2 regions of the Vallitalea guaymasensis genome follow, and region 2 is predicted to be linked to the other one. Evidence: a T-box and tRNA genes for the amino acid it is inferred to sense, from the RefSeq annotation. Region 2 holds a T-box; the other holds one or more tRNA genes.
The links. The T-box of region 2 lies ahead of tyrS (tyrosine--tRNA ligase). A T-box ahead of a tRNA ligase gene usually reads a tRNA of that ligase, here a tRNA-Tyr.
Positions count from the first base shown of each region.

Region 1: it has a tRNA-Tyr gene. The T-box ahead of tyrS (tyrosine--tRNA ligase) is inferred to sense a tRNA for this amino acid. The anticodon was not compared.

Region 1 covers NZ_CP058561.1:2,807,208-2,815,561, forward strand. Annotated here, with positions in the region: gene HYG85_RS12420 (DUF5050 domain-containing protein) at 1-183, shown strand, start outside; gene HYG85_RS12425 (hypothetical protein) at 198-413, shown strand; gene HYG85_RS12430 (hypothetical protein) at 667-930, shown strand; gene HYG85_RS12435 (hypothetical protein) at 955-1,155, shown strand; gene HYG85_RS12440 (carbohydrate-binding protein) at 1,551-1,934, shown strand; gene HYG85_RS12445 (alpha-amylase family glycosyl hydrolase) at 1,987-4,476, shown strand; rRNA gene HYG85_RS12450 (16S ribosomal RNA) at 4,966-6,493, shown strand; tRNA gene HYG85_RS12455 (tRNA-Tyr) at 6,643-6,724, shown strand; tRNA gene HYG85_RS12460 (tRNA-Leu) at 6,803-6,888, shown strand; tRNA gene HYG85_RS12465 (tRNA-Phe) at 6,950-7,022, shown strand; tRNA gene HYG85_RS12470 (tRNA-Gly) at 7,055-7,125, shown strand; tRNA gene HYG85_RS12475 (tRNA-Gly) at 7,131-7,202, shown strand; tRNA gene HYG85_RS12480 (tRNA-Gln) at 7,231-7,302, shown strand; gene HYG85_RS12485 (superoxide dismutase) at 7,409-8,005, shown strand; gene HYG85_RS12490 (L,D-transpeptidase) at 8,108-8,354, shown strand, end outside.
Region 2 covers NZ_CP058561.1:573,525-581,878, reverse strand. Annotated here, with positions in the region: gene HYG85_RS02620 (VanW family protein) at 200-1,006, shown strand; gene HYG85_RS02615 (PadR family transcriptional regulator) at 1,472-1,792, shown strand; gene HYG85_RS02610 (ABC transporter ATP-binding protein) at 1,795-2,433, shown strand; gene HYG85_RS02605 (ABC transporter permease) at 2,430-3,209, shown strand; gene tyrS (tyrosine--tRNA ligase) at 3,497-4,744, opposite strand; T-box leader at 4,867-5,129, opposite strand; gene HYG85_RS02595 (iron-containing alcohol dehydrogenase) at 5,377-6,546, shown strand; gene HYG85_RS02590 (flavodoxin family protein) at 6,569-7,051, shown strand; gene HYG85_RS02585 (SOS response-associated peptidase) at 7,158-7,847, opposite strand; gene polX (DNA polymerase/3'-5' exonuclease PolX) at 8,074-8,354, shown strand, end outside.

The DNA of each region.
Region 1 (8,354 bases), 2.2 Mb from region 2:
GGAATAGGTTGTACTTCAATAAGAGAGAGTGGTGGAAATATAAATGCTAATTCACTTGCTGTAATATCAAAAGAAGATATTTTTAGCTTACATGATAAACAGATAGTTAGAATTGGTGGACAACAAGGCGATTCCACAGACCCTGAAACTTTTAAAATTGGGTATATGATTATTGGATATTAAAAGGAGGAATTAAATTGAGTAAAAGAGGTGCTTTAGTAGTTTACGATGTTGATGGTACTATTTTATATGTAATCAACGATTGTTATTCGGAGGGTATTGACATAGAACCACATAATAAGCCTAAAGGTATTCCAAGTATGGAGTTTGAGTATGGGGAATTAGATGGAAAAGAATTGATAAGAATAGATGTATCAGTTCCAGATAATCATAAACCTATATTTAAGATATAATTATTTATAAAATGTACATAACAAAAAGTTGAATTATATGGGAATCCATCATTATATATACTGAAATATTTAATGTAAAATAGGATACTAATACGAAATAAATACTAAATAATACTTACAAAGAGTGTTCTCAACCGAGAACACTCTTTACAATTTCCATAATCACTTCGTGTTAATGTCGTGCTCACCCATGCTAAAATAAACTTAACCCAATATCTTATATAAGAAATACCCGAACAAAAGGAGGTTAAAAATGAACAACGTTGTCACACAAAAAGAATTCTATGAAGCAATACAAAAGGTTACAAAAGAAACCAATGATCTTACCATTGCAATGACAGAAACAAAAACTCTAATAAGAGACTACAATGGACTTAGACAAGTGATTAACGACGTAGATGATAGAGTCCAAAGACTAGAAGATCATACAACCAATAAAAAAGCATACAGAGAATACATCGGCTGGATAGTAGGTCTAACTGCAACTATCCTAGCAATAATAAGCAACCTTGGATAAACATGTAAGAAAGGAGGCAACACCATGAAAAGAATACTACAAAAACTAACTAACACAAAGACCGTCTTAGGAATAGCAAGCGCTGTTATCCTGATACTGACTAACCTTGGATTACAGGTAGACAATGAACAGATAATGACAATAGTAAAAGCTCTATGTACAATAGGCATCTTATTAGGAATAATGAACGATGGCGGTATGAAGACCACAGAATGGAATCATTAATAAGTTTACTAACTTAGAACTACGCTAAACCTCTAATTTTCTGCGTAGTTCTACTGTTTTTACATAATAATTCAACAAACCCACCAAAAAATATTTTGTGGAAAATCATGAAATTTATATCATATAAGTTGTTATGTTATATAAAATCACAAACTATTTGACATATTGTTAACAAAAAATTTACCATGAAAAATATTTCGCTGATTTTTATTAGAAAAATAATATCCTGATTATATAATATTTTACCTAAAAATGCCTCTCGACCAAACTTTTTATTTATCGACATATTTCTACTGTTTCCTACCTTTTACCACTCTTGAAATTATTTCCTCTTTGTCCTAAAATACTACGTGAATCGTTTGAATAATAAAAACATATAGAAAGGATGAACGATTATGAAAAAAGTATCTAGTATCATGTTTTTAACAGTTATGTTATTAGTCTCAGGAAGCTTATCAGCAAATGCTTTTGCCGCTGCACCTGCTCAAAAGGTAACATGCAAGGTTGTTTACAACAGTTGGTATGAACCAAGTCTTTATACTGAAGCAGTAATACTTCATTATGGAGTTAACGGATGGAACGATATAAAAGATGTACCAATGACTTGTAAATATGGTTATGATGAAAATCACAATTTTAAAGTATGGTATGAAGCAGATGTTGAAGTAAATGAAAATGATACCATTGATTACTGTTTCCACATCCTATACAACCGTGGAGGAGCAGAAGGATTTTGGGAAAACAATGATGGAAATGATTTTCACATGGTAGCTAAATAATTAAGACTTAACTCCCCGATTTTATTGGGGAGTTTTCAGGAGGTATAGAAACATGAAAAAATCAAAAATAATATCAAAAGCTTTGGTTCTTCCACTAGCATTAGGTCTTATGACTAATACAGGGCTAGCAGCTCCAAGAACCAATGAAAATGCTGCTTGGAATGTAAACTATAGTCAAGATGGTTCTAATCCAGCAGGTTATTACGGTCAATGGGAAGGACATAACTATTTTCCTTCACCAAATGATTGGAGAACAGTTCCAATGTACCAATTCATTACAGACAGATTTGCAGATGGAGACCCATCAAACAATGAAGGCAAATATGGCGGATATGACCTTTATAAAGTTGATGCTCGTCACGGTGGAGATTTTAAAGGAATAGCTGATAAGTTAGATTATATAAAATCTCTAGGCTATACAGCTATATGGATTTCACCAGTATTTCAAAACAGATGTAACTCCTATCACGGATATGGAGAAATAGATTTTACGTTAGTTGATGACAGATTTGGAACAATAGATGATTTTAGAGAAATGGTAGATGCAGCACATTCAAAAGGAATGTATGTAATTGTTGATATGATTGTTAACCATATGTCTGACTTATATTACTTTGAAGGACACCAAAATGAAGGTGCACCATTTAGACTTCATAATGGCGAATATAGATTAGTACCTAGAGATCCAAACGAAACTTATCAAGATTTTACTGTAGATAATACATTTATACCTGAAGGACAGTACTGTGATGTGTATGATTCCCAAGGGAATAAAAAGACAGATTCTGGTATGGGAACAGGCTCTTTCTGGAATAGTGATTTCCATCATAATGGTGATCTTACAGATTACGGTGATGCATGGTGCAATCATTTAGGAAAGATCTATGGTTCATTAGATGACCTTAGAACAACTCATCCTCGTGTTCAAGATAAGATTATTGCTATGACAAAATCCTTGATTGCAACAACAGACATTGATGGTATTCGTATGGATACCCCTATGCAGGTACCTCTTTACTTCTTTAAGAGATGGGCTCCAGCAGTAAAAGATTATGCAGCAAGTCTTGGAAAAGATAACTTCTTTATATTTGGTGAATTCTATTGTGATCGCGGACGTGGTGCTACAATGGTAGGAAGAGGAAAAGAACCTTCTCAATGGGGAAATCCTTATTCATTTATTGATAATACATATACAATGGATGGTGGTATCAACTATCAGATGTATTTCAATTTCTTCATGCCAGCGATCAAAGACCAAGCTTATGGTAAGTTGAATCAGTGTAAGGTTCAATATGATAAAGACAAGGAAGCCTATGATTTCTGGGATCCACAAAAAAATGAATCAAGATATACAATGCTTAATTTCTATGATAATCACGACCAATGGAGAATGGCAAGTGCAAATGATGGTTTCAAAAAATCTAACCTTGCAAGTAGTGTAATTGCTTTATGGCCTGGTGTACCTCTTTTCTATTATGGAGATGAACAAGGATTTTCTTCAGAAGGTACTGCTCTTGGTGGTATATCACGTGAAGATTTCATGAGCAGTGTTGCATGGTATGATATTAATTGTAAAACAGGTACTAATCCAGCTGTAAAAGATAACTTTGATATGTGTAATCCTTCATATCAATATGTTCAAAAAATCATGAATTTAAGAAGACAATATCCAGCACTTCAAAATACAGATGAATTGTATGAAAGATGGTGTCAACCAGATGCAGGCAATGGTGTTTATGTATATAGCCGTGTTTGGGGAGACCAAAAAAACTGGGCAATGGTTGCATTTAACACTTGGTCAGACAATATAGAAGCAAAAGATTTCCATACTGGTTGGAATGAAGGTGACGAAATTGTTAACGCAATGAACCCAACTGAAAGATATCGTCTTGGTGAAAATGGTAAGATGAGTTCATTATGGGTGGGACCTTATGAAACAAAAGTTTTCGTTAGAGCTGATAATTTACAAAGTCTAGATCCTGTTGTAACATCAGTAACACCAGAACATGATAATAGAGTAAATAGTGATACACAAACTATTTCTGTGAAGTTCAGTAAAGATATGGATGAAAATAGTGTAAAAGATGCATTCCGTTATGATGGTAATGGAGTTTCAGCATCTGATTTATGTTATGACAGTAATAATAAAACTCTTACATATGTAACAAATGTCAATGATGGAATTCATTCAGTAGAGATACTAGAAAATGCTAAGAGTACAGATGGAAAACATTTATATGGTAAATTTGAATCTAGATTCAGAAAAGGAATGGATACTAATCCAATAGCTAATCCATCAAAATATTGGACTTATGATGAGAATTTAGTTAGAGATGCAGATTCTAATGATATTGTATTACATCATTCAGCAGCAGGAGCAAAATACTTAAGAGTATCCAATGATGATGGAAAAACATGGAGTCAATGGATGCCATATGCTGATGAAACACAATGGAGTATTGATGATAATACAGAAAAGGTTGCTGTACAATATTGGGCTGATAATAGCGCAGCTTATTTTGTGCAAGATACAGTTAGATAAGATATAGTATAAAAACAGAGAGACTATCATTTTATCAAAAATGAATAGAATAATATGATAGTCTTTTTGTTGATATTATTTTTATGTTTTTTATTGTGGTAATAGATTGAGACTCAAAAAATTGATAGGAAGAAATAATTTAAAAATATTTTTTTTATATGTATTAGTTAACTAAAAGCAATAATATTTTAGTACGTATTAACGATGTATAATAAGGAAGAAATTATACCGATATTATCAAAGTTAATAGTATTATAGTGAGTAATAAAACAATAATAAAAAACTTTTTTATTAAAAATGCTTGACACATTTCTAATAATTTGTTATTATAGTCTCCGACGCAGTTTTGAACAATGAAAAATAAATAGTATATTAGACAACAAAACTTTAGTAATAAAGTTTTACCCAAGAAAATTCCTTAGTAAATTAATGGATAAAGACGATAGTCTATAAAATATAAGCCAGAGCAATCTGGTCAAGATGAAACTTTAACATGAGAGTTTGATCCTGGCTCAGGATGAACGCTGGCGGCGTGCTTAACACATGCAAGTCGAGCGAGAAGCTATCTATTGAACCTTCGGGTGATTTAGGTAGTGGAAAGCGGCGGACGGGTGAGTAACGCGTGGGTAACCTGCCCTATGCAGGGGGATAACACATTGAAAAGTGTGCTAATACCGCATAAGACCACAGAGTCGCATGACTGAGTGGTAAAAACTCCGGTAGCATAGGATGGACCCGCGTCTGATTAGCTAGTAGGTAAGGTAACGGCTTACCTAGGCGACGATCAGTAGCCGACCTGAGAGGGTGATCGGCCACATTGGGACTGAGACACGGCCCAAACTCCTACGGGAGGCAGCAGTGGGGAATATTGCACAATGGGGGAAACCCTGATGCAGCGACGCCGCGTGAAGGAAGAAGGTTTTCGGATCGTAAACTTCTATCAGCAGGGAAGATAGTGACAGTACCTGACTAAGAAGCCCCGGCTAACTACGTGCCAGCAGCCGCGGTAATACGTAGGGGGCAAGCGTTATCCGGATTTACTGGGTGTAAAGGGTGCGTAGGCGGCGAAGTAAGTCAGATGTGAAAGCCCGAGGCTCAACCTCGGGACTGCATTTGAAACTGCTTTGCTAGAGTGCAGGAGAGGAAAGCGGAATTCCTAGTGTAGCGGTGAAATGCGTAGATATTAGGAGGAACACCAGTGGCGAAGGCGGCTTTCTGGACTGTAACTGACGCTGAGGCACGAAAGCGTGGGGAGCGAACAGGATTAGATACCCTGGTAGTCCACGCCGTAAACGATGAATGCTAGGTGTCGGGGGTCGAACCTCGGTGCCGCAGCAAACGCATTAAGCATTCCACCTGGGGAGTACGATCGCAAGATTGAAACTCAAAGGAATTGACGGGGGCCCGCACAAGCGGTGGAGCATGTGGTTTAATTCGAAGCAACGCGAAGAACCTTACCAAATCTTGACATCCTTCTGACCGTTCCTTAATCGGAACTTTCCTTCGGGACAGAAGAGACAGGTGGTGCATGGTTGTCGTCAGCTCGTGTCGTGAGATGTTGGGTTAAGTCCCGCAACGAGCGCAACCCTTATCTTTAGTAGCCAGCAAGTTAAGTTGGGGACTCTAGAGAGACTGCCGGGGACAACTCGGAGGAAGGTGGGGATGACGTCAAATCATCATGCCCCTTATGATTTGGGCTACACACGTGCTACAATGGCGGTGACAAAGGGAAGCAAAATGGTGACATGGAGCAAATCCCAAAAAAGCCGTCCCAGTTCGGATTGTAGTCTGCAACTCGACTACATGAAGTTGGAATCGCTAGTAATCGCGAATCAGAATGTCGCGGTGAATACGTTCCCGGGCCTTGTACACACCGCCCGTCACACCATGGGAGTTGGAAGCGCCCGAAGCCAGTGACTCAACTGCAAAGAGAGAGCTGTCGAAGGTGAAGCCGATGACTAGGGTGAAGTCGTAACAAGGTAGCCGTATCGGAAGGTGCGGCTGGATCACCTCCTTTCTAAGGAAAATAAAGTGAAACTGAGGTTTCTACTTTATAAACAATTAAGGAAACTTGAGAGTTTAATATACTATTATTTAACTGCTGAGAAAATGTTTAAAAACTATTGACATTTTATAGAAATGTGATATTATATATCATGTTCTTATGGAGGGGTTCCCGAGTGGCCAAAGGGGGCAGACTGTAAATCTGTTGGCACCGCCTTCGAAGGTTCGAATCCTTCTCCCTCCATTAAAGATTTGACTTTGCTTAGCAGGCAAATTCTTACATTGTAAATATTTATTTGTTAGGCATAAGATTATTCTTTATGCCGGAGTGGCGGAACTGGCAGACGCACAGGACTTAAAATCCTGCGGTCCTTAAAGACCGTACCGGTTCGATTCCGGTCTCCGGCATTAAAATAAAAAAGTATTGACAAATGCTCTATTATCTGGTAAAATTGTTTTTGCTGATTCAGCCCAGATAGCTCAGTCGGTAGAGCAGAGGACTGAAAATCCTCGTGTCGGTGGTTCGATTCCGCCTCTGGGCATTGATCGAAACACTAACAAAAAAATAAAATATGCGGGTGTAGTTCAATGGTAGAACACCAGCCTTCCAAGCTGGATACGTGGGTTCGATTCCCATCACCCGCTTTTATGCGTGAGTGGCTCAGTGGTAGAGCATCGCCTTGCCAAGGCGAGGGTCGCGGGTTCGAATCCCGTCTCGCGCTTTTGTGTTCCAAAAAATTAATATTATGATGGGTAGTCGCCAAGCGGTAAGGCACTAGACTTTGACTCTAGTATGCGTAGGTTCGAATCCTGCCTACCCAGTTAAAAGATACGTAAGTATCTTTTTTTTGTGTGATAGGAAACTAGGACTTACAATATTATTAATACCATGCATATAATAATTGTAATAGACTGAAAGGGTGATAAAATGTACAAACCGCAAGTTTTTAATTTTAACACTGTGGATGGTATTACAAAAAAACAACTAGAAGAGCATTATGATCTATATGTAGGTTATATTAATAAATTTGGAGAAATAAATGATCTGCTTAAACAAAAAGACAGCTATGAAAATCCTAACTCAACATACAGCACATTAAGGAGCCTAAAAAAAGGTGAATCATATTCTTTGAATGGAATTATCCTCCATCAGCTGTATTTTGGTAATATAACAGGGCGTAAGTCTAAGATACATGGTAAGATACTGGATATGATAAATAGAGATTTCGGTTCTTATGATAATTTTGTAGAGATGTTTACTAATACAGGGTTAAGTATGAGAGGATGGGTAGTATTAATCCAAGGAGAATATAATGGAAAACTTCGTATAATAGGTCAAGACAGTCATGATGACGGAACTGTATATAATGGTAAACCAATCCTTGTTTTGGATGTATATGAACATGCTTATATGATTGATTTTGGTATCGACAGAAAAGAATATATTAAGGTATTCTTTGAGAATATTAATTGGGATGTTGTAAATAAAAGGTTAGAGGGAACTAAGATAGTTTCATATAGATAGATATATTTAATTCGACTTATATAGATTGAATCCAAGTTTTTTACATTCTATTATTATTATGCATGAATATAATTAGGTAAATATATATTTAGAGGTTGTATTATGTTAAGAAATGTATTTTTTATTCTTATCTTAACTGTCTTTGTATTCATAGCAGGAGGATGTAAAAAAGAAGTAGCCCAAGAAGTAGAAGCTAGATTTGTAATCAATGATGAAGTTATAGAAGATATAGTAGAGGGGTTATGGGTTGAAGTAGCTCTAAAAGAAGAAGGACATAAAGTTATTGTAAGAGAAAATAATGAAATAAAAAAAGAAATGATATGTTCAGGTGGAACAAAAGAAGAGCCTA
Region 2 (8,354 bases):
TAAGTCAGATATTAACCAAATTTTTTTATTGCCTTTAGTGAAACAAACTATCAGACAAATAAATATTAATTAATATCTGAGTAAGAAAAAATTAATATTGTCTTAATAACATTTAATTGTTATGAAATACTATAAAAGAATAATTATTGTATAATAAATAAGTTGAGACATATTAATAATGCTATTAGGAGGAGATATTGTGTTTGGTAAACAGAAAAATGGGATGAAATTTCTTAGGACAAGGTTATTCTTGGATAACTTGAAAAGTTTTATAAAAGGCTGGTTGCTTAAGTTTACTAATATGAAAATCGGGAACCAAGAAAGTATTAGTGAATGGCATCTTATATCTGAATACAAAATAGATATTAATTGGAGAGAGGAATTAGGAGAGGTAAATCATAGCAGAATACATAACATGAGCCTAGGGGCAGATACAATCAATGGAACACTGCTTAAGCCTGGTAAGGTATTTTCCTTAAGAAAGATTCTAGGAGAGGCGACTATACAGAAAGGATATGCACAGGGACCTGTTTTCAGAAATGGTAAAACTACTTATACTACAGGTGGGGGGCTTTGTCTAGATAGTTCAGTTTTGTTTAATGCTGTATTATATGGTAATCTGAAAATATTAGAAAAATATAATCATAGTACCGACTTATGGGGAGAAGATAGATTTGTAGATCTTGGCAGAGATGCAACCTATGTTTACGGAAGAAAAGATTTGAAATTTCAAAATAACACTAATTCAGATATAGTAATTAACATGGGTGTATCAAAAGAAGACTTGTATATATGGTGTAAGATACTATCTAGAGATCAAGTGGTAACCAAGGTCAGGGTTGAAAAGAATATATTGAATGAATTGTTGCCTGAGGATAGCGAGAATATAGAATTTGTTAAAGGGTGGGAAGTTATAACTAATAGATATAGTCAATTAGATGATGGAGAAATGCTTACTTATTCTAAGAAAGAGATATATAAACCTTTTGTGAAGGGTATAAGTTAATAAGTGTTGTGAAGATACATGTAGAATTTTAATAGTTCTGGTGTATCTTTTTTATGTGTTGGAGGTGAGTCAGAAAAAAGAGTTTTGTTCTGACGTGGCATTTGCAAAATAGTATATGTATATGTTACGCCAGCTACTTGCTCGTCCATGAGCTCAATAAATAATAATGGACATCGAGTCCATTATTATTTCTGACAGTCCAGTAGGGCTGTCAGATTAAAAGCTGGGTTCGGCGTCCTGCCTCACTACTCCACATATACATATACTATTTTGCTTTAAGTGTCTTGGTTTTAGTTCACAAAACTCTTTTTTCTTCTGACGTGGTTTACTTATAGCTATCAGATGTTTAAACATGTTAAGATAACAAAAAAAATTAGTATTGACAACACAATAATGTCAGATTATAATATAATCACAATACGATATCGAAAACCGATAACAATAAACGATATAGGAGTTAATAATATGAAAAATAGTATAAGTAAAAGATTATTTCAAGGTTTTATATGCCTGCACATTTTACATCACGCAAGTAAAGAACCTATATATGGGAGCTGGATGCTGGAGGAATTATCAGAACATGGGTATAAACTTAGTCCAGGAACTCTGTATCCTATATTACACAATCTTGAAAAAGAGGGATTCATTAATCATTATAATGAAAAGGTAAAAGGGAAGATCAGGAAATATTACTCCATTACAGAAGAAGGAAAAAAAGAGTTAAAGGAATCAAAGAGATATTTGGCAGAACTTATAGGTGAAATAGGAGTTGAAGAGGAGGAATAAAAATGTTTGAATTACAAGGTGTGAAATTTAAACACATAATAGATTTACCATCATTAAAAATTCAAAAAAATAAAATTACAACATTAGTAGGGGAAAGTGGAGGAGGAAAAACAACAATACTCAAATTGTTAAACAAAATGATTTCACCTACAGAAGGTAAGATATTATTTCAAGGTAAACCACTTGATGAAATAGATTCAATTACACATCGCAGACAAGTAACAATGCTATCCCAAACCCCAATTGTATTTGAAGGCAATATCAAAGATAATCTTCTAGCTGGATTGAAATTCCAAGATAAAGAATTCCCGGATGATGATTGTCTAAAAGAGATATTAAGAAAAGTCCAATTGAATAAAAATCTTGATGATGATGCAGAACTTCTGTCAGGTGGAGAAAAACAAAGACTATCCTTAGGAAGAATCCTTCTCCTTGATTCACCTGTGTATCTATTAGACGAACCATCATCAGCCTTAGATGACAGTACAGAAGACCTAATAATACAGATGATCACCAAATTTGTAAAAGAAAACAACAAAACCCTCATAATGGTAACTCATTCCAAAGAAATAGCAAACAAATATTCTGATACAATAATAAAAATAAATAAAGGAAAACATAAAATGGAGGGAGACATATGAATGGAATTATAGACTTAACAGTCATACAAGTAGCACTAGCCTATATTTTTGTGCTTTTTGTACTTGTCATAGTGAGGCTCAGAGGAATCAACAGAGAAAAAGAAATAATAATATCATCAATAAGAATGACCCTACAACTTATCCTTACCGGTCACGTACTACTATTTGTATTTAACAACCCAAATCCCTATATCACCATAGCCATAATAATAATAATGGAGATTTTTGCAATATACACCATATTCAAAAAATTCAAAACAAAACTATCACCACAGCTAAAAAAAGTCATAGCACTATCAATGAGCATCGGCACATTAATATGCCTGACCTACTTTTTATTTGTAGTCATCCGTATTCCAAAATGGTATGAACCCCAATACTTTATCCCCATAGCCGGAATGCTCATAGGAAACTCAATGACAGGCATCTCTCTAGGAATAAACTCACTAATAGAAGGAATGACAACCAATAAAGCTACAATAGAAGAAGCGCTAATCCTAGGCGCAACCCCACAACTAGCTTCCAAAAATGTAATAAATAAAGCCTTCGACTCCGCAATACTCCCAACAATCAATTCAATGCTGGGAATGGGAATAATCTTTCTCCCAGGTATGATGACCGGTCAAATACTAGCAGGAGTAATACCAACAACCGCCATAACATACCAAATAGCCATCATGCTAGGCATCTTCGGCTCAGTATCATTAACCGTAATAATAATGCTCCACCTAGGATACAAAACATTCTTCAACAAACAAAACCAACTACAAAACTAAAACCTATCAAAATTCAAATAATAATCTAATAATATTTTACACTAATACACTTACCAACTTGTAAATTACAAACCTCATACATCTGACTATTACAACTAAACAACGCAAAAAACAAAAAGTGGTATATGGTTCGTTTTACGAAGACCGTTCCTTCAGGAGTAAGGCGAAGTAAAACGAACCATATACCACTCACATACTACACGTTAGTCCACAATAATCTATACATTCAATTAAACACATACTAACCTTATCCACACCAAAACTAAATTTTAGTAATTATTACATATTTATTTGACAACCACCTTCAAATACTTCTTCTTACCCCTCTTCAAAACAATCTCACCATTCTCAACCCTATCTTCACCAACAACTAAATCAACATCTTCCACCTTAACTCCATTAATACTAATACCACCCTGCTTAATTAATCGTCTGCCTTCTGACTTAGTACTCACAAATTCACACTCAAACAATAAATCAATAACAGAAATACCATCTTTTATCAATTTCTCTTCAACCTCAATAGCAGGCATATCACTAGAAATCTTATTCTTATCAAATAACTCAGTAATAGTCTTAAGAACCTTATCAGCCTCTTCCTTACCATGAACCAACTTAGTTATTTCATAAGCCATCAACCTCTTAGCACCACGAATATCTTCTTTACATAAATCTACAATCTCATCCATAGGTACTCTAGTAAACAAACGCAATAACATCTCAGTATCATCATCATTCACATTGTAAAAGTATTGGTAAAAATCAAAAACAGTAGTTTTATCTCTAGCCACCCATAACGTACCAGATTCAGTTTTACCCATTTTTTTACCTTCTCTTGTCATAAGTAGAGGACAAGTAAGTCCAAACATAATATCTCTTTCATCATTATTAGCTATATTAAGTTTTCTTCCAAGATTAGTTCCAGCAACAATATTTCCCCATTGGTCACTGCCACCGATTTGCAAAGTACAACCGTACTTTTTATTCAAGTAAACAAAATCATAGGACTGCATAAGCATATATCCCATCTCTAAGAATGTAAGTCCGCCTTCTTCTAATCTCTTAGAATAAGCATCAGCTGAAAGCATAGTATTAACATTAAAATGAACACCTATATCTCTCATGAAATCAATAAAATTATAAGGATTAATCCACTCTGCATTACTAAGGATTAAAGCTGGATTATCACCATCAGTCTTGATGAATCTACTTGCAAGACGTTTAACTTCTTCCACATTATATGCTACTTGTTCTTTCGTAAGCATTTTTCTCATATCACTCTTACCACTAGGATCACCAATAAGTGCAGTTGCACCACCGATAACTAGAATACCTCTGTGTCCAGCATCCTGTAAATATCTAAACATCATTAACGCAAAAAAGTGTCCTATATGCAAGCTGTCAGCAGTAGGGTCAATACCCAAGTAAAATGTAACAGGTGAACCGCTGTTCAGTGATTCTCTAATATCTTCTTCGTGTGTGGATTGGTATACATAACCTCTCTCTAGTAAAGTTTCAAAAACATTTCTATCCATTTTTCTTACCTCCATAAAATAAAATATTTATAAATAATCTTTAGGCCTTAAGATATATTCTCGTTAACATCAACTTTGATTAAAACATATAAAAAAATGCAAATAAAAAACTCTCATCCTAATAAAAGGACGAGAGTATAATTCTCACGTGGTACCACCTTGATTCATTGTCATATTACTATAACAATCTTAATAAGCACGCTGTTTGGTAATTCCAAAAGGATGCCCTGGTATTATAACGTATACCTAACGTCACTAGTCTACTTGATAACTTTCGATAGGAAACTCAAAGATGTATTCAAATCAGCTTGTTTGATGCCTCTCACCAACCGGCAACTCTCTTGAAAACGCTACTGATCCTACTAATTCTTATCACAGTTTTTAAATATATTTAACAATCAAATTGAATTAACTAAGATTATATGCTCATATTATATGCTTGTCAAGGGGAAAAATTGATAAAAATTATTTAGAATATTTAATATTTTGTAAAAAACAAAGAAATATTTCTAAAAATAATAAATGACAAAATAAGTATTTTAATATAAAATATAATTTATAGGATTTCACATTTTGGAACATCTTAACAAATGAATATTAAATAATTAATTAACAGCAAAGGAATGAGTCATATGGTAAACTTCAATTTTGCTAAAGTACCACAAACGATTTTCCATCCAGGAAGTATTAATGAGATAGATTCTTTGCATATTGTAAAAAGTGCAAAAAATATATTACTTGTCACAGGAGCAAACTCTTTTAGAAATTCTAAGTATTATGGAAAATTATTAGAGAAGATGGTAAATACTAATATATATGAGACAAGAGTAGTAAGAGAGCCTTCTCCAGAAAGTATAGATAATGAAGTAAACAAGCACAGAGAACATGATATTGAATTAGTGATTGCCATTGGCGGAGGCAGTGTCATGGATGCAGGTAAAGCTATTTCTGCAATGTTGACTCAAAAAGACTCAGTCATGGCATATATAGAAGGAGTAGGGGATGGAAAGATTCATAATGGGGATAAAATACCTCTCATTGCAATACCTACTACTTCAGGAACTGGTAGTGAGACAACGAAAAATGCTGTTTTAAGCAAAGTGGGAAAAAGAGGATTCAAGAAATCCATACGTCACGAGAATTTTGTACCAGATATAGTTATATTGGATCCAGAACTAATGATTAACTGTCCATCTAATGTAACAGCTGCTAGTGGGTTAGATGCACTGACTCAATTAATAGGTTCCTACGTATCCACCAAAGCGTATCCTATGACAGAGGCATTAGCCGTTTCAGGTATAGAATACTTTGGTAAATCTTTTCTGTCAGTATGTAAGAACGAATATGATTCTATAGAAAAACGTGCTAGTATGGCTTATGCTTCTTATATATCAGGGATTACATTAGCAAATGCAGGTCTTGGCATTGTTCATGGTTTTGCTTCAAGTGTAGGTGGTTATGCAGATATACCACATGGGGTTTTATGCGGTACATTGTTGCCTGAGGCAGTCAAACTTAATATTAAGCTATTACAAGAACAACAAGATGAGATTTATTTGAAGAAATATGCTAAAGTAGGTGCCATACTTACAGGAAGTGATGAAAAAAATATAGATACATCTTGCAAAGAATTGGTAAATATCTTAGAGTATTGGATAAATGAACTGAAGATACCAAGACTTAAGGAGTTTGGTATTACAGAAGAAGATTTGGATTGTATTGTAAAAGCAACTAATAATAAAAATAATCCTGTTAATCTAAGTAACGAACAAATGAAAAGTATACTTTTATCAAGATTATAAAAAACGAAAGGTGGAAATATTTATGGATAATGGTAAGAAACTTATTGTATTTTACTCTTTAGGTGGAAACACAAGATTTATTGCCGAGGAAATAAAAAAAGAAGAAAATGCCGATTTATTAGAACTGAAACTAAAAAAAGACATTAAATCAAAAGGATTCTTAAAGTATTTAATAGGGGGAAGACAAGCAATAACGGATAAAAAACCAGAATTATTGCCATATGACGTTAACCTAGATGATTATGAAACAATCTTTATAGGTTCACCTATATGGGCTAGTCATTTTTCACCAGCAGTAAACACTTTTTTATCAGAGAATGCAATACTAAATAAAAATATTGCCCTTTTCTGTTGCCATGCTGGTGGAGGCGAGGGAAAAGCTTTTAAACATTATAAAGAGAGATTAAAAGGTAACAGATTCATCGGAGAAATTGAAATAAAAGATCCTCTAAAAGCCAAGACTGAGTCTGTTAACAAATTAAAAAATTGGTTGAAGAATATATAGAAATATATTTTGATGGGGACTGTCGGATAATATGCTATCTCCAAAAATGTATTATCCGACGCCTTATAAAAAACTAATTACTAATTCTTTTTACTGTCTGTACAAGTCAAGAAGATACAGGTTTTGTACATAACGGGCTTTCATTTTTTGGTGAGTTGACTAGACTGGATACCTCATAAGCTTCCATTTCTGAAGTTGGGTATGGTTTCAGTAATGATTTTAGATAAGTTATATCTTTTATATTAGGATTCAGCCAACTTTTTTCATCGTCTTTATTCAATATTACAGGCATTCTGTTATGGATATTGGACATTAAAGTGTTGGGTGTAGTAGTTAATATTGTACAAGTACTTATTTTTTGTTTGTCCTTAGTGTAATATATACTATATAGACCAGCCATACAAAATAGTTTGTTGTTTCTCATAGTGATAAACATTGGTTTTTTACTGTTTTTTTCTTTTTTCCATTCATAGAACCCGTTAGATAATATAACACATCTATTGTTTATAAAGGATTTTTTATAAGATGGTTTTGTTTCTACAGATTCGCTTCTTGCATTAATCATTTTATATCCTATTTTTGTATCTTTTGCCCAAGAAGGAACAAAACCCCATCGTAAATAACCTATTCTATCTTTTTTGCCATTTGAGGCAACAGATAGAACTTGTTGGCTTGGAGCAATATTATAACGAGGAATATAGTCAAGATTGGAAGCTATGTTTTCTATGTCGAATCTACCTTTTAAGATATCAACCAACATGTCATAATCTAATGTTAAAACAAAACGACCGCACATATTAATCCTTCTTTCTTATTAGAATTTATAATCATATATTGTACATTATATCAAATAAAATTATAGATTCAAAGGGTATAGATTAATTACACAAGTACATCATATCTGTTTTAATTACTCATTAGTATAGATATTTTATTTAGTGCTAATACTAATATTTAAGTTAGGGATAACTATAGATATGGTTACTAATACAATAGAATTTATATAAAGGGGCGGTGTCATAATGACAAAAAGTGAAGTAATAAAAATTCTCAATGAAATAGGGTTGTTATTAGAATTGAAAGGTGAAAATTTCTTTAAATCCAGAGCCTATTATGATGCAGCTAACAAGTTGGAAGTCATTCAAGAAGATATACAGACTTTGGTTTCAGAGAATAGATTAGGAAGTATAAAAGGCTTTGGAAAAGCATTAACTAGTAAGATAACCGAACTTGTTACTACAGGTGAATTGGAATATTATACAAAATTGAAAGAGACCGTACCTAAGGGACTAGTAAGTATGCT